DNA from 2 places in the Devosia sp. FJ2-5-3 genome. Region 1 is predicted to be linked to the other one. Evidence: predicted binding sites of a transcription regulator. Region 1 holds the regulator's gene; the other holds the start of a gene.

Region 1 (10,675 bases):
GGTGGCGCTGGCGCTCACGGGCCATGGCCACGCGCTTGGCCACGATCTGGGAGGGCTCCGCATTGTCCGCAGGCCCGATCATGTCGGCGGCGGACACCGCCGGAACATCGATGCGGATATCGATGCGATCGAGGAATGGCCCGGAAACACGCGACTGGTAATCATCGGCACAGGCGGCCCCACGCTTGCAGGTGTGGCCCGGCGACCCGGCCAGCCCGCATTTGCAGGGGTTCATGGCCGCGATAAGCTGGAAACGGCTCGGATAGGTGATGCGGGCATTGGCCCGGGCAATGAAGGTTTCGCCGCTTTCGAGCGGCTGGCGCAGGCTGTCGAGCACGCTGGGCTGGAACTCGGGCAATTCATCGAGGAACAGGACCCCGTTATGAGCAAGGCTGACCTCGCCGGGTTTTACGCGCAGGCCACCGCCCACGAGCGCCGCCATCGAGGCGGAGTGGTGCGGCGCGCGGAAGGGGCGGCGATCGGAGAGGACACCGTCGACCAGTTCGCCCGCCACCGACTGGATCATCGAAACATCGAGCAGTTCGCGCGGCAAAAGCGGTGGCAGTATAGATGGAAGCCGTTGCGCCAGCATGGATTTTCCCGCACCGGGCGGGCCGATCATGAGTAGATTATGGCCGCCGGCGGCAGCGACCTCGAGGGCGCGCCGGGCCAGGAGCTGGCCACGGATATCAGCGAGATCGGGCAGGGCGGCAAGATCGAGGTTTTGGCGCCGGGGTTTTGGCCGAGCCTGCAATTGATGGCCGGTGAGGTGATTGACGAGTGCGAGGAGGCTGTCGGCCGCAACGATATCGATGGCCTCGCCGGCCCAGGCGGCCTCGGGGCCCGAATCTTTGGGGCAGATGATGCCCATGTCCCGGCCCTGGGCGGAAATGGCGGCATTGAGGATGCCGCCGACATGGGCAAGGCGCCCGTCGAGACCGAGTTCGCCCAGGACGACGAAATTGTCGAGCCCATCCTGGGGAATCGCGCCCATGGCAGCCATCAGCCCCAGGGCAATGGGCAGATCGTAATGGCTACCCTCCTTGGGAAGATCGGCGGGGGCGAGATTGATGGTGATGCGCTTGGGCGGCAGGCCCAGACCGGAGGCGACGAGGGCGGCGCGCACCCGCTCGCTCGATTCCTTGACCGCCTTGTCCGGCAGGCCGACCACGAGAAATTTGGGCAGGCCGGGGGCGATCTGGACCTGCACGTCGACGGGCACAGCCTCAATGCCCTGAAACGCCACAGTGGCAACACGCGTGACCATACTGCAACTCCCCCACTCAAGAGGAACGCTAACAGAAGGTTAAAAACTCCACAAGAACGGAGAGCGAACACAAAATGGTCTGTTAACCATGCGTACTGCCATATTGGTTACCCTAAAGCTCCATTAACTTTACCCAGCGCAATTGAAGGCGAATTTTATTGTTGCGTGCCGAGTATTTGCGTTCATGGGCCTTCCTCTACGCTTTCCCCGCTCCGTTTCCGCCGTTTTGCGTGGCGCTGCACTCGGCTTGGCCGTTGTGGCCCTGGCTGCCTGCGCTACGGGGGGAGGCCTATATGGCGCCATTCCCGGCGACAACCGCCCCCACAAGGCCGTGGACAGGGCCCGCACCATGCCGGTTCAAGGCATCGACGTGGCGCGCTATCAGGAAAATGTCGACTTTCCCCGGGCCCGCAGCGCCGGCATCCAGTTCGTGTTCATGAAGGCGACCGAGGGCAAGGATTATATCGACCCCAATTTCCGGGTGAACTGGCAGCGCGCCCGCGACGCCGGCATGCCGCGCGGGGCCTATCACTTCATGACCTGGTGCTCGCTGGCGTCGGAACAGGCGGCTTGGTTTACCCAGAACGTGCCGGCAGACCCCAGCGCACTGCCGCCTGTGCTCGACCTCGAGTGGAACAATCACTCCAGCTGCAAGGTTAAGCCGAGCCGCGCCGATGCGCTCGAAAAGATTCGCTACATGCTGGAGGCGATGGAGCGCCATACCGGCAAGCTGCCGATCATCTACACCGACATGAATTTCCACCGCGATATCATGGACGGCGAATATTTCCCCAATGCGTTCTGGCTGCGCTCGACCGCTGCCGAGCCGCATGAACGCTACGGCAATCGCCCCTGGACCTTCTGGCAGTATACCCAGACCGGCGTGGTTGCCGGCGTCAAGGGCGAGGTCGATCGCAACGTGTTCTACGGCAACCAGAATGACTGGCTGATGTTCCTCTCGACCGGCTGCGATCCCCGCGCCATTGCGGCGCTGGCCCCGACGGGGCGCTGCCAGTTCGCCAAATAGAGGGTCTGGGGGCCTCAGCCGCTCAACAGGCCGCTGGCCTTGATGCCATCGAAGATGAACTGGACGGCGAGGGCCGCAAGGAGAATGCCGATCACGCGGGACACCACCGAAAGGCCGGTGAGGCCCAAGAGGCGCTGGATCGGAATGGCGATGAGCAGGGTCAGCCAGGCGAGGAACAGGATGACCACGATGGCGGCGAGAACCAGCCAGAATTCAAGGTCTGACTGAGCGCCCGTCGTAAGCAGGATGACGGCGCTGATGGCGCCGGGACCAGCCATGAGCGGCATGGCCAGGGGAAACACGGAAATATCGTGGCTCTGCCGGGCCTCGATCTCTTCCTCGCTGGTGGTTCCCGTGCCGCCCGAATGGCGGGCAAAGACCATGTCGATGGCGATCAGGAGCAGCAAAATCCCACCGGCCGTGCGCAGGGCGGGGATGGTAATGCCGAAGCCATCGAGAATGAGTGTGCCGAGGACGGCGAAGAACAACAGGATTCCCAGCGCGACAAGAACGCCGCGCGTGGCGAAAACACGCCTCTGCGCGGGCGTATTGTCCTTGGTCAGGGCTGCGAAAATGAAGGCGATATCGGCAACGCCGACTGTCGCGAACAGCGTGGCAAAAGCCACAAGAAAAGAATTCATCACAACACCCGGCGCTCAATTGCCCTAGAGCACTAGGGCATTTGCGCGCCGAGGCCAAGGCCGGGCGTCAGGCGCGGCGCTTCTCGATGGCTTCCCAGATCAGGACGGCAATATCGGGACCGCCAAACCGCTTGATCTCGCGAATGCCGGTGGGGGAGGTGACGTTGATCTCGGTGAGATAGTCGCCGATGACGTCGATGCCGACAAAGATCATGTCCCGCTCCTTGAGGGCCGGGGCGATGGTGGCGCAGATCTCGCGCTCGCGCGCGGTCAGCTCGGAGAGCTCGGGACGGCCGCCAACATGCATGTTGGAGCGGGCTTCGCCTTCGGCGGGGATGCGGTTGAGGCCGGCCACCGGCTCGCCATCGATGATGATGATGCGCTTGTCGCCCTTGCGCACGTCCGGCAGATATTTCTGGACCATGAAGGGTTCGCGGAAGCTTTGCTCGAAGAGCTCGATCAGCGAATTGAGATTGTGATCGCCTTCCTGGATGAAGAAGACGCCGGCCCCGCCATTGCCGTAGAGCGGCTTGACGATGATGTTGCCATGCTCCTTGCGGAAGGCGTGGATTTCAGAACGGTCGCGCGTCACCAGCGTCGGCGGCATCAGCTCGGGAAACTCGGTGACGAGGATTTTTTCGGGCGCATTGCGGACTGCGGCGGGCGGGTTCACCACCAAGGTCTTCGGATGCAGCCGCTCGAGAATGTGGCTGATGGTGATGTAGTTCATGTCGAAGGGCGGATCCTGGCGCATCAGCACCACGTCCTGGGTGGACAGATCTACCCGGCTGGCTTCGCCGAGGGCAAAATGCTGGCCTTTTTCGGCGTCGGTGACGGTGATGGGCTGGCAGAGGGCCGTCACCACATTGTCGCGCAGGGACAGCGTATCGGCCGTGTAGTGGAGCAGCTGATGGCCGCGGGCCTGGGCTTCGAGCATCATGGCGAAGGTGGAATCGCCGCGCGGATTGATGGTTGAGACATGGTCCATCTGGACGGCGACTTTAAGCATAGGTGTCCCTTTTCACGATGGGCGGCCAGGATCAGGCGCCCGCGTCGAATGCATTGATGAGATGGCGCGGCCAGCGGCCCGGTGCAAGGAAAATAACGTCGAACCGGCAGGACTTTTCCGCCTCGCGCGGATGGCGGGAAAGCCAGTGCTCGGCCGCCCGGACGATGCGGGCCGCGTTGACGGCCTCGAGCGCCTCACCTGCGCCGGCCGCGCTGAGGCGGGACTTTACCTCGACAAAGATGATGGTGTTGCCGCGCTCGGCGATGAGGTCGATTTCGCCACCGGGGGTTTTGTAGCGCCGCTCGCGAATACGGTAGAGCTTTGCCTGCAGGAGCAAGGCGGCCAGCGCCTCGCTGCGCTGGCCATAGAGATTGGCTTTTTGCCTTTTATTCCCGGGCCTTGAGAGCGAGGGCGGCATCGTAGACCTCCTTGCGTTTCAAACCGTAGCGCTGGGCGATTTCGTCCACCGCGCTGCGCATGGGCTGGTCGGCCATGGCTGCTTCGAGAGCGGCCATCCAATCCTCGGCGGCGGGGGCGGTGGGTTCATCGGCACCGGCAAGGATGATGACGGCCTCGCCCTTGGTGTCTTCCGCGGCGAACTTTGCCGCGAGTTCGGAGAGCGTGCCTCGGAAGGTGCGCTCGAACCGCTTGGTCAGTTCCAGCGAGACACTGGCCTGACGCTCGCCAAAGGCTTCAGCCATGGCGGCAAGGCTATCGGCGAGGCGGCGGGGAGACTCGTAAAACACCAGTGTTTCACGTGAATCCGCCAGTTTCGCCAAGGCGTTAGCACGGGCGCCAGCCTTGTTGGGGAGGAAGCCGTGGAAAGCGAACGCATCGGTGGGCAGACCCGCAACCACCAGCGCCGAGAGCAGCGCCGAGGCACCGGGGATGGGAAAGACCGGCAGGCCGGCTTCGGCGAGGGCGCGAATCAGCGGGAAGCCCGGATCGGAGAGGAGGGGGGTTCCGGCGTCGGAAATGAGCGCGATGGCCTCGCCGGCGGCAATGCGGGAGACGATCTCCTCGGCCCGGAAGCGCTCGTTATGTTCATGTAAAGCCTGGCGTTTTCCCTTGATGCCGTAGTGGTCAAGCAGGCGCGCCGAGGTGCGAGTATCTTCGCAGAGCACGAGGCTCGCCCTGGCCAGGGTTTCCAGGGCGCGAATGGTGATGTCGCGCAGATTGCCGATCGGGGTGGAGACCACATAGAGCCCGGCTGCCAGAGGCGGGGCGGGGAAGTCGGTGCCGGCGATGTAATAACGAGGGTCGGTCACTGTGCTCCGGGGGTTCGGCAAGGCTCAGCATTGATTAACCTGAATGGAGGACAATGTTAACGGACTGTGATCATTTCGAACCCGAGAAGGCGAATTTGCACCACTTCCGTCACACCAGACGCGGCGCCCTTGCCCTCATCGCTTCGGGCCTGCTCACCGCCTGTGCGCCCGGTACGCTGCAATGGGGATCGCGCACGCTTGGTTGGCCGGAGGGCGGATCTGGTGCGGGGCAGGGCAATGTGGCCGGCCAGACCCTGCAGCCTGCACCTGCACAGGGCATAATGGGGTCGGGGCGTACGGAAGTGTTCGGGCGCGGACCGGTGCCAGTGGCGATGCTGATGCCGCTCTCGGGTGATGCGGCGCTGGCGCAGGTGGGCGTATCGCTCGCCAATGCGGCCAAGCTCGCAATCGGCTTTATCGAAGCCAATCCCAATATCGGAGAGAATATCACCATCACGCTGCACGACAGCGGCAGCGGCGCGGCGGGCGCGACCAGTGCAGCCAGTGCCGCGGTGCAGGCCGGGGCGAAACTGATCCTGGGACCCGTCAGCGCCGACCAGGTGAGTGCGGCCGGCGCGGTGGCGCGGGCGGCGGGGATAAAACTCATCGGCTTTGCCAATAATCCATCCGTGGCCGGGCAGGGGGTGTTTCTGCTCTCGGTGCTGCCGGACATGGAGATGAAGCGGGCCATAGGCTATTTGAAGGCCGATGGGCGGCGCGGACTCGCCGGGATTTTTCCGGCAACGCCCTATGGCGAGGCGCTGGCCACCGCTTTCCGGCAGCAGGCGATCGCGGCCGGGTTTTCGCCAAGTGCGGTCTACATGTTCTCCGATGCCAGCGAGGCCGCGCAGATTGCGGCCCAGGCCAAGCCGCTGATCGACAGGAACGCCATCGACGCGATCTTCCTGCCCGAACGCACCAGCGCGCCGGCCTTCGCTGCTGCCTTGGCCCAGGCGGGTGCCGTCGCTGGCGAGTTCCTGCAGATCGTGGGGTCGGCCGATTGGGCGGGAGATGCCGCTATCCTTTCAGCGCCCGGTTTGCAGGGGGCGATTTATCCGGCGGTGGACGAGGCCGGCTACACCGCCATTGCTGGGGACTATGCCGCGCGATTTGGTGGCCGCCCGCATCAGCTGGCGACGCTGGCTTATACCGCCGTCATTCTCGCCAATGTGAACCGGCTGTCCCTGGCGACACCGCCCTATGATACGACGCTGCTGACCGCGCCCGGTGGCTACAATGGAAGGGACGGGCAATTCCGGTTCCTCGCCAATGGAAGGGCGGAATATGCGCTGGCGCTCCGAAAGGTGCAGGCGGGTGGGGTGGTGGCCGTGGATGGGGCGAAGATTTAGGTTTTTGGGATTTTTTGGGAGGTGAGGCCGAGACCTCATTGTGGTGCTTCCCTCGGGCTCGACCCGAGGGTCCGTTCGGCGGCCCATTGTTGGGATCTCGCGTGGGATAGTGGCCCTCGGGTCAGGCCCGAGGGAAGCGGGCCGGTGGATTTTTGGCAGAGCCCCCCACCTGGCCTCCCCCTGAGGAGGGGAAGGGACGATGGGGCCGAGACATAAGTGACCTAACAAAAAAAAATCCCCGCCGGAGCGGGGATTTTTGTTTTGGACTGGGCGTCTAAATCAGGCGCTCTTGTCGATGGTTTCGCCATTGGCTGTCGGGGGCGTGGCAGGGCCGCCCTTGGCGACGCCGACCATGGCGGGGCGGAGGACGCGTTCGCCGATGGCAAAGCCTTCCTGGACCACCTGGACCACCGTGCCCTCGGGCACTTCGGTGTTCGGCACTTCGAACATGGCCTGGTGCCTGTGCGGATCGAATTTCTGGCCGGCGGCCTCGATCTGCTTGACGCCATGCTTGGCGAGGAGGCGCTGGGTTTCGCGCTCGGCCAGCTCGATGCCTTCGATGAGGCTCTTGAGCGTGCCGGAGGCCGCTGCGCGTTCGTCCGCCGGGATGACCAGCAGGGCACGGCCCAGGGCGTCGGTGGCGGAGAGCATGTCGCGGGCAAAACCGGCGATGGCATAGGTGCGGGTATCGGCAACGTCGCGCTCGGTGCGCTTGCGCAGATTTTCCATTTCGGCAACCGACCGCAGCAGGCGGTCGCGCAGCTCGGCATTTTCGGCCTGCAGGGCTTCGATGGGATCGACCTCCGAAACGGTTTCGGGGGCGAGATTTTCAATGTCCGGCGTTTCGCCTGGCGTGGCGTTTTCGTCGCTCATCTCATCTCCATGGGCGCTGTAAGAGTTTTCTGCCCCGCATATCGGCCAAGGCGGCAGGTTTTTCAATAGCGTGGCTGGCTTTCCGACCCCTGCGGGCCGATTAGCCGCGCTTTGTCGCCATCAACCTTGTGACAACATTGGCGGTGTAGTCGACCACTGGCACGATACGGGCATAATTGAGCCTTGTCGGACCGATGACGCCCAGCACGCCCACCACCTTGTCATTGGCATCCTTATAGGGCGAGAGAATCACCGAGGAGCCGGAGAGGGAAAACAGCTTGTTCTCCGAGCCGATGAAAATGCGCACCCCCTGCGCCTTTTCGGCGTCGCCCAGGAGTTCGAGCAGCCCATCCTTGCTTTCGAGTTCGTCGAAAAGCTGGCGCATGCGCGAGAGGTCCTCGCTGGCCATGCTGTCATTGATGAGATTGCCACGGCCACGCACGATGACGGTAGGCGCGCTGACCCCGCTCTGCTTGCCCAGGGTGGCAATGCCCGCATCGACGAGCTTCTGGGTCAATTCATCGAGCTCGGCGCGCTGTTCCTGCCGGCGCTCTGTCAAGATTTTCTGGGCTTCGGCAAGGGTGCGGCCGACGACATAATTGGCGAGGTAATTGCTGGCCTGGGTGAGGGCCGCGGCGGTAAAGCCGGGCGGCAGTTCCATGATGCGGTTTTCGACCTGGCCATCATCGCCGACGAGCACAGCCATGGCGCGGCTCTGGTCGAGACGGACGAATTCGATATGGCGCAGCACCATGTCGGCCTTGGTGGCGATGACGACGCCGGCGCCGTGGCTGAGCCCGGACAACAGGGACGAGGCTTCGGTGAGCAGGTCTTCCACCTGGCCGCGCCCCGAACTGCCCTCGATATGCCGGGCGATCTGATTGCGCTCGGCCTCGTCGACAGCGCCGACTTCGAGCATGGCATCGACGAAAAAGCGCAGGCCCAGCTGCGTCGGGGCGCGGCCGGCCGATGTGTGGGGCGCCGCGATCAGCCCGAGATCTTCGAGATCGGCCATGACATTGCGCACCGAGGCCGGCGACAGCTCGACCTGCAACAGGCGGCTGAGATCGCGCGAACCGACGGGCAGGCCGGTGTCGAGATAGCGTTCGACCAGCCTCCGGAAAATATCCTGACTGCGGGCATTGAGCGCGCTGAGGAAATCTTCTGACGGCTGAACCATGGTTTTTTACTCAAATTTTCGGCTTTAACCTTGCGCTCTTATTTAAGCGGAACGGGCCTTGTCGCCAAGCGCCCGACGCTTGTCGCGCGTCGCGATGAAGGTTAAGAGGCGGTTAAGGACTATTTGCCAGAGATTTTGAGGTGCCCATGCGGCCATCCGGACGTGCCCCCGACCAAATGCGGGCCGTAACCATAGAGCGCAATGTGGCCATGAAGGCTGAAGGGTCATGCCTGATTGCCTTCGGTAACACAAAGGTGTTGTGCACCGCTTCGGTCGAAACCAGCCTTCCGGGCTGGCTGCGCGGCAAGGGCCAGGGCTGGGTCACCGCCGAATATGGCATGCTGCCCCGCGCCACCGGCAGCCGCACGCGTCGCGAGGCGACCGCCGGCAAGCAGACCGGGCGTACCCAGGAAATCCAGCGCCTGATCGGCCGTTCGCTTCGCGCCGTGGTCGATCTCACCCTTTTGGGCGAGGCGCAGATCACGCTCGACTGCGACGTGCTGGAGGCCGATGGCGGCACCCGCACCGCCTCGATCACCGGCGCCTATATCGCCCTGGTCGACGCCATTCGCTGGATGGAAGAACGCAAGCTGACCAAGGGCCAGGCGCTCAAGGATAGCGTGGCTGCGGTTTCCTGCGGTATTTATCGCGGCGCGCCGGTGCTGGACCTCGATTATCTCGAGGATGTCGAAGCCGAGACTGACGCCAATTTCGTCATGACCGGCTCGGGCAAATTCGTCGAGATTCAGGGCACCGCCGAGGGCGCGCCGTTTGATCGGGCCGAGCTCGAGGCGCTGATGGACCTTGCCGGCAAGGGCATTGGCGAATTGAGCCTGCTGCAACAGGCGGCACTCAATCCATGAATTTGCCACGGGATATATTGGCCGCCCTGTCCAATCGTGCCGCCGGCGCAGGCCGCAGCGCCGCTGGGCGCCCGCAGGCTCAGGCGGCCGTGGCTCCCGAGGTCGCGCCCGATTGCGCCATCTGGAATGACATTGTGCGCGCGCTCGACCTTGGGTGTGGCGCCGAAAAGAACGGAAGCGCCAAATGAGCACTCTCCCCCGCCTGCGCCGCGGCGACCGCCTGGTCATCGCCACCCATAATGCGGGCAAGCTCAAGGAGTTTCGTGAGCTGTTCGAGCCGTTTGGGCTTGAGCTGGTATCGGCCGGCGAGCTTGGCCTGCCCGAGCCGGAAGAAACCGGCACGACTTTTGCCGAAAATGCCCGCACCAAGGCGCATGCGGCGGCCAAGGGCGCCAATATGCTGGCGCTCTCGGATGATTCGGGGATTTGCGTCGATGCGCTGGATGGCCAGCCGGGCGTCTACACGGCCGACTGGGCCGGCGTGCCGCGCGATTTCGGCAAGGCCATGCAGCGGGTGGAAGACGAATTGCAGGCCAAGGGGGCAACCAGCCCCGACCAGCGCCGCGCCGCCTTCAACGCCACGCTGTGCCTCGCCCATCCCGACGGGCGCGACGTGATCTATGTCGGCACTTGCCCGGGCACGCTGATCTGGCCGCCCCGCGGCACCCAGGGCCATGGGTATGACCCGATGTTCATGCCCGACGGGCACAACATCACCTTCGGCGAGATGGCTGCCGAGGCAAAGCATTCCTGGTCGCCGGGAGAGCAGGGTCTTTCCCACCGCGCCCGCGCCTTTGCCCAATTCGTGGAGAACCAGATTGAGCGCTAACCCGAACGACCTGTTCGGCGTCTATGTGCATTGGCCGTTCTGCGCGTCCAAATGCCCGTATTGCGACTTCAATTCCCATGTGCATCGGGGCCCTTTCGACGAGGACGCCTATGTCGAGGGGTACAAGCGCGAGATCGCCCATATGGCGGCGCTGTCGCCCGGGCGGCTGGTGCAGTCCATCTTTTTCGGCGGCGGCACGCCATCGCTGATGACCCCCAAGGCCGTGGGCACGATCATCGACACCATCGCCGGACACTGGCAGATCGACGGCAATGCCGAGATCACGCTCGAAGCCAATCCGACCTCGGTGGAGGTGGATCGCTTTCGTGGTTTCCGCAGTGCCGGGGTGAACCGGGTGTCGCTGGGTGT
Region 2 (10,675 bases), 900 kb from region 1:
GGCGGGCGGGGGCGGGATGCTCTCGGTTCCGGCTCTGCTCTCCGTTGGTCTGCCCCCTGTTGCGGCGTTGGCCACCAACAAGATGCAGTCGGTCATCGGCACCGCCATGGCTGTAACCACCTATTGGCGCCGGGGCTATGTCGAGCTGAAAACCTTGCTTCCGGGCCTGCTGCTGGCTTTTGCCGGCAGCGCCATCGGCGCGCTGATCGTGTCGCGGGTGGACACCTCTCTCCTTAATCTCGCCGTGCCGATCGCCCTCATCGCCATCGCGCTCTATTTTCTGTTTGCTCCCAAGATCTCCGACGCCGATCGCGCCGCGCGGCTCCCCTTTGACAAATTCGTACCCCTCATGGCCTTCGTCATCGGCTTTTACGACGGTATCTTTGGCCCGGGTACGGGGAGCTTCTTTTCGATCGGGTTCGTGCTGCTGTTCGGTTTGGGGCTGACCCGGGCCACTGGCAACACCAAGGCGCTCAATCTCATGTCCAATTCGGCGGCGCTGGTGGTTTTCATTCCCATGGGGCACGTCGTCTGGCCGGTCGCCCTGGTCATGGCAATTGGCCAGATCGCCGGTGGCTATATCGGCGCGCGCACGGGCATACGCTACGGGGCGAAGGTCATCCGCCCGCTTATCGTGGTCGTGTCTATCGCCATGGCGGTAAAACTTCTGCTCTGGCCCTGACGGACCAGCGCCGAAACTATTCCTTGTCGAGCCCGGCCGCGACGCGCAGCGCGGCGTTGATCCGCTCCTGCCAGCCAGCGCCATCGTCCTGAAAGTGCTCGAGAACCGCGCGGTCGAGCCGCAGCGATACCAGTTCCTTGCCTTCGGGCTTTGCTGTAGCCGCCAGCTTTGCCGGTTCGGCTGCGGTGGGCCGGGTCGTGGCGCTTTTGAAGGCGGCCTCGGCTTGTTCGTAGGCACTGCCGCGTCGTGGCGTTCGCATCGGTCACTCATGTTTTGTGTGTCGCCAGCTTAACGCCGGAATGTGGATGAAAAAAGCCCCGGTGTTTCCACCGGGGCTTTTCCAACGAGGTTCGTGACTGGGAAGAAACAAACCGCGAAGTCATTTTAGTTCTTTCAGGCTGCAAGGCAGCCCGGCAGTCGTCTGTCGCGCCCGCGCGGGGCCAGCAATCGGTCCAGCGCGGTTTCGCGCGTCGGGCCAATTGCGATGCGGCCCGTGAGCGAGGGGAGGATCTAATTCGCTTTCGCGAATTAGAAGTCCATGCCGCCCATGCCGCCCATGCCGCCGCCGCCCGGCATTGCCGGTGCTGCGTCCTTGGGGGCGTCGACGATGGTTGCTTCGGTGGTGATCATCAGCGATGCAACCGAGGCAGCGTCTTCGAGAGCGGTGCGCACGACCTTGACCGGGTCGATGACGCCGAGAGCGACGAGGTCGCCATACTCGCCCGTTGCGGCGTTGTAGCCGAACGAAGCAGCAGCGTTCTCGAGGATCTTGCCAACGACGACCGAACCTTCAGCGCCGGCATTGTTGGCGATGCAACGGACCGGCTCCTGCAGGGCGCGGCGAACGATCGAGATACCAGCTTCCTGGTCGGCGTTCGCACCCTTGACGGTGATCGCAGCAGCGGCGCGGAGCAGGGCAACGCCACCACCCGGCACGATGCCTTCTTCAACAGCAGCGCGGGTTGCGTTCAGGGCGTCGTCGACGCGGTCCTTGCGCTCCTTGACTTCCACTTCGGTCGAACCGCCGACGCGGATCACCGCAACGCCGCCAGCGAGCTTAGCAAGACGTTCCTGCAGCTTCTCGCGGTCGTAGTCCGAGGTGGTTTCCTCGATCTGCGCCTTGATCTGGCCAACGCGACCCTGGATGTCGTCGGCCGTACCGGCGCCGTCGACGATGGTCGTGTTTTCCTTGGTGATTTCAACGCGCTTGGCAGTGCCGAGCATGTCGATGGTCACGTTCTCGAGCTTGATGCCGAGATCTTCCGAGATCACCTGGCCACCGGTCAGGATGGCGATGTCCTCGAGCATTGCCTTGCGGCGATCGCCGAAGCCCGGAGCCTTGACGGCAGCAACCTTGAGGCCGCCACGCAGACGGTTGACGACGAGGGTCGCGAGAGCCTCACCTTCAATGTCTTCGGCAATGATCAGCAGCGGACGCTGGGACTGAACGACGCTTTCGAGGATCGGCAGGATAGCCTGCAGGTTCGAGAGCTTCTTTTCGTGCAGCAGGATCACCGGGTCCTCGAGGACGGCGGTCATCTTTTCTGCATTGGTCACGAAGTAGGGCGACAGGTAGCCGCGGTCGAACTGCATGCCTTCAACGACATCGAGTTCGGTCTCGGCGGTCTTGGCTTCCTCGACGGTGATGACACCCTCGTTGCCGACCTTCTGCATGGCCTCGGAGATCATCTCGCCGATGGCGGTTTCGCCGTTGGCGGAGATCGTGCCAACCTGGGAGATTTCCGAGGTGGAGGTGATCTTCTTGGCAGAAGCCTTCAGCGAAGCAACGACTTCGGCAACAGCCAGGTCGATACCGCGCTTGAGGTCCATCGGGTTGAAGCCGGCGGCAACAGCCTTGACGCCTTCAACCACGATTGCCTGACCGAGAACGGTCGCGGTGGTGGTGCCGTCACCGGCAATGTCGTTGGTCTTGGAAGCGACCGAACGCAGCAGCTGCGCGCCGAGGTTCTCGAACTTGTCTTCGAGTTCGATTTCCTTGGCGACCGACACGCCGTCCTTGGTGATGCGCGGTGCGCCGAAGGACTTTTCGATGACGACGTTACGACCCTTCGGGCCGAGCGTGACCTTCACCGCATTGGCGAGGATATTGACGCCGCGCAGCATTTTTTCGCGGGCGTCGGTGGAGAACTTGACTTCCTTGGCGGCCATTTATGGCTCCTTGAGAATTCGGGTTGGTGGGAGGGACGTCAGCGGCGGAGAGGCAATTAAGCCTCGATCACGCCCATGATGTCGCTTTCCTTCATGATGATCAGGTCTTCGCCGTTCAGCTTGACCTCGGTGCCGCTCCACTTGCCGAAGAGCACGCGATCGCCGGCCTTCACGTCGAGGGCATTGATCTTGCCGTTCTCGTCACGGGCGCCGGGGCCAACCGAAACGATAATGCCCTCGGAGGGCTTTTCCTTGGCGGTGTCGGGAATGATGATCCCGCCTTTGGTCTTTTCTTCACTGTCAACGCGACGGACGACCACGCGGTCGTGCAGGGGACGGAAGCCCATGATTTTGTTCCTCTTGGCATCATTTCTGAAGCAATTTCGGGCCTGTTAGCACTCGCACTGAAGGAGTGCTAACAAGCTACAGGGATATAGGGAGCGCGCGGTCAGAGAGTCAAGGCTCAGTGAACGGAGATTTTTCTCGTGCGTTAATGGCTATGGACCCAACCCAGCAACAGGAGGCGCCCTTGTCCGCAGATGCCACGCCCAACCCAGTTATCTCGCCAATATCCGGCCGCGTGCATGTCTACTTCGACGACGCCGAGATTGCCAGCACACTCAAGGCAATGCGCCTCGAAGAGCCTGGTCTTGCGCCACAGATCTACATCCCGCTCGATGCCGTGCATCCCGGTATTCTGGAAGCCTCGGACACGAAGAGCCAGGCCCCTGGCAAGGGCGAGGCCCATTATTACACCATCAAGCTCCTCACCGCCGATGGTCCGGACAGGGTTTGGTACTATCCCTACGCCGATGGTGCTTATAGCGATATTCGCGACCTTCTCACCTTTGGTGGCGAGCGTATCGAGATCCGCGTTTCCGACGTTTAGCCCCCTTTGGCGCTCTCAAGTGGTGCGCGTGCGCGCCCTGGTAAACGCCAAATACCCCCTTCCTTCCGCACGGCGAGTGCTGCATAAGGCTGCTCATGAGCGAACAATCCAATCTTCAGATCAAATTGCGCCGCACTGGCGGCATGGGGTCCAACGCCAACTGGCATTGGGAAGTGCTTGATGCAGACGGCAAGACCCTCAAGACGGGCAGTGCCGTCGGTCCCGAGCACAAGGCTTTTGCCACGGCTCGCATTGCCAAGGAAAAGCTGGAGCAGGCCCAGGGCAAGTAAGCCCTGAGAAGGACTACAATTGGCGGCCCCCTCCATACACGTCGACACTCGCCCTGCAGCGGCTTCAGATCCGGTGCGGGGGATTGTTCTAAAGATCACGTCGGTGTGCTGCTTTGTCGTCATGGCGACCATGCTCAAGGCCACCCAGACCATTCCGCCCGGCGAAATGGTCTTTTTTCGCGCCTTCTTCGCCATGGTGCCGGTCCTTGCCTATCTCGCCTGGAAGCGTCGACTGTCCCATGCCTTCGCCACCCGGCGTCCCCTGGGCCACATCGTGCGCGGACTTGTCGGCGTAGCTTCCATGGGGCTGGGCTTTTTCGCCCTCACACGCTTGCCCCTGCCTGAAGCGACGGCGATCACCTATGCCACGCCACTTCTCATCGTCATCTTCTCCGCTGTCCTGCTCAATGAGCGGGTCCATATTTTCCGCTGGACCGCCGTCATCTTCGGTCTTGTGGGCGTTGTCATTATCCTCTGGCCCCGCCTGACCGTCTTCAGCGGCGGCGAGGTTCTTGGTGATGCCGAGGCCGTGGGCGCCATCGGCGCGCTGATGGCGGCCATTCTCTCGGCCTTCGCAGTCCTGCAGGTGCGAAATCTCGTCCAGACCGAGCGCACCGAAACAATCGTCACCTATTTCTTTCTCAGCGCCAGCTTCCTCGCCCTGTTGACCCTGCCGTTCGGCTGGGTCATGCCGACGCCCGAGCAGGCAGCGCTGCTCATCGGCGCAGGCTTTATCGGCGGCGTCGGCCAGCTCCTCATGACCTCGTGCTATCGCTATGCCGACATGTCGGTCATCGCGCCCTTCGAATATGTCTCGCTGATCCTGACCATCATCATCGGCTTCCTGATCTTCTCTGACATTCCCACGGTCACCATGCTGGTCGGCTCGCTGATCATCGTCGGCTCCGGCATTGCCGTCATCCTGCGCGAGCGCCGGCTGGGCCTCGACCGCACCCGCGCCCGCGAGGCCAATACGCCCTGACGATCAGGCCGGGCCGCTGGTGGACCGTTCATCCACCGGTTTGCGCGCCCGGATATGCAGGAAAATCGGGGCCACCCGCGTGTCGGCAACCACGGGCTCTGCCGCCGCCTGTTCGGGGCTTGCCATGGGTTCGCCGAACGCCTCGATGGTTAGCCCGGCGCCCACGATCATGCTCACCCAGCTCGACAAGGTGCGGTGAAAGCGCGGTACGGTAAAGGGTTTTTGGCCCTGCCGTTCCGCTTCGGGGATGGAAGAAAACAGCCAGCTTTCCACTTCGCCATCGGTCTCGCGAAAATAGTCGGCGATTTCCACGGCTACGGGTTCGCCTTGGGCGTCCCGTATATTGCGACGCTTTGGCGGCACGAAGCATGGGTGGAGAATGGAGAACTGCAGAAAGCCACCCGGCTTGAGCACGCGCCGTACTTCAGCCAGCACCGCCGCCTGGTCGCTCATATCCATCATCGACATGAAGGCGGTCACAAAGTGGAACCGACCATCTTCAAAGCCGAGACCAAGGCCATCGCCGAGCACATAATCAATACCGCGCGGGTCCTCGGCTTCGGTTTCCCGGGCGTGCCTGAGAAAGGTTGGCGCGATGTCGAGGCCTGTCATTTTAGCGCCCAATTCGGCGACCGCCCGCGTATTGGTTCCTTCGCCACATCCCAGGTCGAGCCCGTTGAGCCCCGCCACGGGCGGCAGCATGGCGAGAAAAGCGGGTGTATTCAGCGCATCGCGATAGCGGTCATAACCGGCGCGGGAGTATTTCGTCCACGCGTCCGCATTCCCCTCCCAGTGGGCGGCGACCGTTTTGGCGTCCATCTCTCGTCCTCCTCTCGTTTCGGGGAGGCGCTTATAGGAGAAGAGGGGCGCTGTGCAAAGCGCGCGCGGCCTCCTAGCTGGCCGCAGACATCTCCGCCCAGCTCTGGCGCTTGCGATAGATCGTCGACGGGCTGATTTCCAGCGCCGCTGCTGCCAGCGAAATATTGCCCCCGAAGGCGGCAATGGCGTCCTCGATGATGCGCTGCTCCTGCTGCCACATCGGCAAGATGGTCCGGCGGGTCTCGGCGCGGCTGGCTGCTGCTGCGATCGGCGCAAAGGTCTGCGACTCGATATCGGCGGCGTCCAGCATGGCATTGTCCACCTCGCCGCCATCGAACATCACGACGATGCGGCGGATCAGGTTCTGCAATTGGCGCACATTGCCGGGCCAGTCGGCGGCCGTCAGCTGCTGCGCCGCACCGGTTGAAAAGCCACCGAAGCTCTTGTGCTCCTCGCGCGAATAGCTGGTGAGGAAATGGCGGGCCAGCACCATGATATCGGTTGGGCGCTGGCGCAGCGGGGGCAGGTGAATGGGCAGGACGTGCAGCCGGTAGAACAGATCTTCGCGGAATTTGCGCTCCGTGATCATCTGCAACGGATTGCGGTTGGTCGCGCAGACCACCCGCACGTCGACCTTGCGCAGGGTTGATTCGCCAACGCGCGAAATCGTCCCGGTCTGCAGAAAGCGCAGGAGTTTGGACTGCAGCGACAGATCCATTTCCCCGATCTCGTCGAGGAACAGCGTGCCGCCATCGGCCAGCTCGGCCGCACCCTTGCGGTCTTCATGGGCTCCGGTAAAGGCGCCGCGCACCACGCCGAACAATTCGCTTTCCATCAGATCGCGCGGAATGGCGGCGCAATTGATCGCTACGAAACGCTTGCCGACGCGTGGCCCTTTTTCGTGCAGGGCCTCGGCGCACACATCCTTGCCCGTGCCGCTTTCGCCGGTGATGAAGACCGGGGCAGACGAGGTCGCCACGCGCCCGATCTGTTCGTAGATGAACTGCATCGCGCTCGAGGCGCCGACAAAGCCGGCATAGTCGGGCATGGCCAGCGGCTGGGCGGTGTCGAAGCCGAGCGAGCGTGGCCGTCCATGGCGCTGCGCCAGCTCGCCGATGCGGCTGGCAAGGGCCGGACCGGCCACCGGCTTGGCCACATAATCATGGGCGCCTACGCGCATCGCGCCAAGCGCGGCGCTGACCGATGCGCCATCGGCCATGGCGAGGACCAGGGCGCCTTCGGCAAGCCGAACCAGCCTTCCCATGGCATCTTCATCGCTCTCGCCAAGATCGGCGAGGCTGGGCATGTCGGCGAGAATGATATCGAACCGGGTGCGGCGCAAATGCTCCACGGCTTCACGGCCGTCGGCAGCCAGCACCACCTGGGGTGGCACCAGCAGGGCCTGGCAGAGCGATTCGCCTGTGCGTCGGGCCATTTCGGCGTCGCGGTCGATCAGCAGAAGCTGCCCGCACAACGCATGTTCCTGGCCGTTTTGCATCGCCATTATCAAGGATTCCCGGTCTATCGCCCCAGGCGGCGGGTGCGCGCCTGGTCCTGTCTTGGCGCGATTGTTCGTGAACAGGGTAAATAATCCGTTCTTATGGCGTCAGATTGCGAGTCCGCGCTTTTGCCTGCGGGGGGGCGATGCTAAGAGAACAAGGCCGAATCTTGACGCTTTTGTATTTCTTTCGGGATGCCCATGCAGGCTCTGGTCTACGTTTTTATCGCTCTGGCCGCTGCCGCCCTCGGGGCCGCTGCATATTTTGGCCTGAGCTTTACCCCGGCCAATGCCATCCTGGTCTCCCTGGTCGTCGCCTGCGTCTGCGTCATGATCGTCGAGCGGCAACTGCGTCTGCGCGCCGAACGTCGGCTCGAGCGCGGCATTGAGGATCTCTCACGTCTGCTGGCGACCGATGCCCAGGCCGGTGCCGTTCTGGGCCGCCGCATCAATGCCCTTTCGGAGATGAACCCGGGCCAGCGGCTCGAAACCGTCGAAGCCGACATCTCCGTTCTGGGGACCGTCATTCGCCAGGTGGCCGAGGCCGTCGCCGACATCGAGGACAAGCTGGGCAGTGCCCCCGCGACCTTGCCGCGCACCGGCCAGGCTTTCGAGGCGGCCCGCGCGGTGACCCCGTTCATTCCCGATGATGACAGCGAGCCGGTTATTCCGCCCGAAATGGTCCGCGAGGCCCTGTCCGAGGATCGCCTGGTTTTTCACATCCAGCCCATTGCGCGCCTACCGCAGCGCCGCCCGGCAGGTTACGACCTGCTTCCGCGCCTCGTCATGGAAGACGATGATTTCGCCGATATGTCCGACTTCATGCCACGGCGCGGCAGCGACGATATCAGCGAACGTATCGAAGGCCTCGCGCTCAACGAGGCCGTTGCCATTGCCCGTCGCGCGCGGTCCGGCGGACAGTCGGTCAGCCTTTATGTGCCGCTCAGCCGCGCCACTCTGTCCGACGCAAGCGCCGTCGAGCAATTGATGGCCACGCTGGACGCCAACAAGGCCATCGCTACGGGCCTTGTTTTCGTGATGACCGAGGCCGAGTTCCAGACCCTGGCCCAGACGACGCGTCCCCTCATCGAAGCAATCCTGCGCAAGGGGGCGGGATTTTCGCTCTCCGCGGTCCGCTCGCTGCGGCTCGATTTTGCCGATCTCTCCAATCTCGGTGTCCGCTCGCTCCGCGTCGATGCCACCCGTCTCGTCGATATGACCGAGAGCTACACCGATTTCCATCTTTCGGACATCGCTGCCTATGTGGGCCGCTACGACCTGTCGCTATTGGCTACCAATGTCGAGGGCGAGCGCCAGATCGTCGAATTGCTGGACAACGACATCCTCCTCGTTCAGGGCAATCACATCGCCCCGCCCACCGCCGTGCGCCCCGATCTTTTGCTCGAGCCAATTCGCACCGTGACGGCCCATCCCATCCGGCGCCACGCCGAAGTCTAGGAGCCTGGGCAGGAGGGGCGAGGAGGTTTTTGCTTGATCGCCATGGGCAAACTGGCCCATAGCTCGCCGCGCCCCTTCCTTCCCAGCCTTGGTGTCGTCATGACTTCCCCCCTGCCGATCATCTCCGGTTTGTCCGAACTCTCCAGCGGTTACGACGCAGTCCTGAGCGATGTCTGGGGGGTCATCCACAACGGCGTCTCTGCATTCCCCGAGGCTGTGGACGCGCTGGTCTCCTATCGCAAGGCCGGGGGAAGGGTGGTGCTGATCACCAATGCGCCTCGCCCCTCTCCGCCGATCGTCGCCATGCTCGATCGTCTCGGCGTCCCGCGCGATGCCTATGACGCCATCGTTTCCTCGGGCGATGCCACCCGCGCCATGATCTCGAAATATCGCGGCAAGGCCATCCACCATGTCGGCCCGCCGACCGAGGACGATGCGCTCTACGAGGGTTTTGACCTTCGCCGTACCGGCGCAGAAGAGGCCGAAGTCGTTGTTGTCACCGATCTCGACACCGACGATGACACCCCCGAAATGTACCGCGAACGCGCCAAGCTCTGGCTGCAGCGAAGACTCCCGATGATCTGCGCCAATCCTGATCGGGTCGTCGAACATGGCGACAAGATCATCTATTGCGGCGGCGCGCTCGGCGATCTCTACGCCGCCATGGGCGGCATGGTGCTGATGGCCGGCAAGCCTTATCAGCCAATCTACGAAGAGGCCTACCGCCTAGCCGAAGAAGCCGCGGGCCAAAGCCTCGACAAATCGCGTGTGCTCGCCATCGGCGACAGCGTACGGACGGACGCAACCGGCGCCGCCCAGTTCGGCATCGACATCCTGTTCATCACCGGCTCGATCCATGCCGCGGAACTCGACGCCTTCGGCAAGCCCGACCCGCAGGCCATCGCCGATCTCATCTCCCCCAGCCGTGCGCGCGTCGCCGGATTTCTGCCGCGCCTCACCTGGTAATCTCGCCCTGGCGTCTGGAGCCTGCTGATTTGACCTTCATCCGCCTGTCCAATCTGTCCGATCTGCCTGCCTCCATGCGTGGAGCCTATGTCGCCATCGGCAATTTCGATGGCATGCATCGCGGCCACCAGACCGTTATCGAGACCCTGCGCCAGCGCGCTCAGGCGGCGGGCGTGCCGGCCATCCTCCTGACGTTCGAACCGCATCCGCGCGACGTCTTCGCCCCGGCGCCCCATCTCTTCCGTCTGACCGTGGGCGATGCCAAGGCGCGGCTGGCCGAGGCCCTCGGGCTCGACGGCATCATCATCCTGCCCTTCGACAGGCCCTTCTCCCAGATCGAGGCCGAGGATTTTGTCGGCGACATGCTGGTGCGCGATCTGGGTGTGCGCGGCGTCATCGTGGGCTCCGATTTCCATTTCGGCCGCCAGCGCCGCGGTACGCCCGCGTTTCTGCGCGACGAAGGCGCGCGGCTTGGCTTTGCCGTCGAAACCCTCGATCTCATGGATGAAGGCGACGAGGTCATTTCCTCCTCCCGCATTCGCGCTGCCCTCTCGGAAGGCGCGGTTACGGCTGCGAACCGTCTGCTGGGCTACCACTGGTTTTTTGAGGGCTGCGTGGTCAAGGGCGATCAGCGCGGCCGCGATCTCGGCTATCCCACCGCCAATACGATGACCCCCAATGGTTTCCAGCTTGCCCAGGGCGTCTATGCCGTCCGCGCCCGGCTGGGAACGCGTCTCCTCGATGGTGTCGCCGCCTATGGCAAGCCCATGTTCGACAATCACCGTCCGCCCTTTGAGACTCACCTCTTCGATTTTGACGAAGACATTTACGGCCAGACCCTGCAGGTTGCCCTTGTCGGTCACATCCGCGGCCAGGAAGTGTTCAAGGGCCTCGACGAACTGATCGCCGCCATGGATCGCGA

What was found. Region 1 encodes HrcA, which represses chaperone genes, less so after heat shock. Its sites were predicted from a motif close to GTTAGCACTCNCNNNNNGNGAGTGCTAAC; they were not measured.
Region 2: N0P34_RS16635 (co-chaperone GroES) is a predicted target of HrcA. The motif match lies at 3,243-3,271, and genes of this name have one in related genera.

Annotation. Positions count from the first base shown of each region.
Region 1 covers NZ_CP104007.1:150,230-160,904, forward strand. The annotation lists gene N0P34_RS00720 (YifB family Mg chelatase-like AAA ATPase) at 1-1,267, opposite strand, end outside; gene N0P34_RS00725 (GH25 family lysozyme) at 1,452-2,294, shown strand; gene N0P34_RS00730 (MarC family protein) at 2,309-2,935, opposite strand; gene gshB (glutathione synthase) at 3,003-3,944, opposite strand; gene N0P34_RS00740 (YraN family protein) at 3,976-4,362, opposite strand; gene rsmI (16S rRNA (cytidine(1402)-2'-O)-methyltransferase) at 4,331-5,212, opposite strand; gene N0P34_RS00750 (penicillin-binding protein activator) at 5,266-6,561, shown strand; gene grpE (nucleotide exchange factor GrpE) at 6,841-7,434, opposite strand; gene hrcA (heat-inducible transcriptional repressor HrcA) at 7,535-8,614, opposite strand; gene rph (ribonuclease PH) at 8,761-9,477, shown strand; gene N0P34_RS00770 (hypothetical protein) at 9,474-9,665, shown strand; gene rdgB (RdgB/HAM1 family non-canonical purine NTP pyrophosphatase) at 9,662-10,306, shown strand; gene hemW (radical SAM family heme chaperone HemW) at 10,296-10,675, shown strand, end outside.
Region 2 covers NZ_CP104007.1:3,445,367-3,456,041, reverse strand. The annotation lists gene N0P34_RS16650 (TSUP family transporter) at 1-682, shown strand, start outside; gene N0P34_RS16645 (BrnA antitoxin family protein) at 699-941, opposite strand; gene groL (chaperonin GroEL) at 1,211-2,851, opposite strand; gene N0P34_RS16635 (co-chaperone GroES) at 2,908-3,198, opposite strand; gene N0P34_RS16630 (DUF427 domain-containing protein) at 3,381-3,740, shown strand; gene N0P34_RS16625 (hypothetical protein) at 3,836-4,030, shown strand; gene N0P34_RS16620 (DMT family transporter) at 4,104-5,012, shown strand; gene N0P34_RS16615 (class I SAM-dependent methyltransferase) at 5,016-5,831, opposite strand; gene N0P34_RS16610 (sigma-54 dependent transcriptional regulator) at 5,905-7,335, opposite strand; gene N0P34_RS16605 (EAL domain-containing protein) at 7,531-8,787, shown strand; gene N0P34_RS16600 (TIGR01459 family HAD-type hydrolase) at 8,830-9,753, shown strand; gene N0P34_RS16595 (bifunctional riboflavin kinase/FAD synthetase) at 9,783-10,675, shown strand, end outside.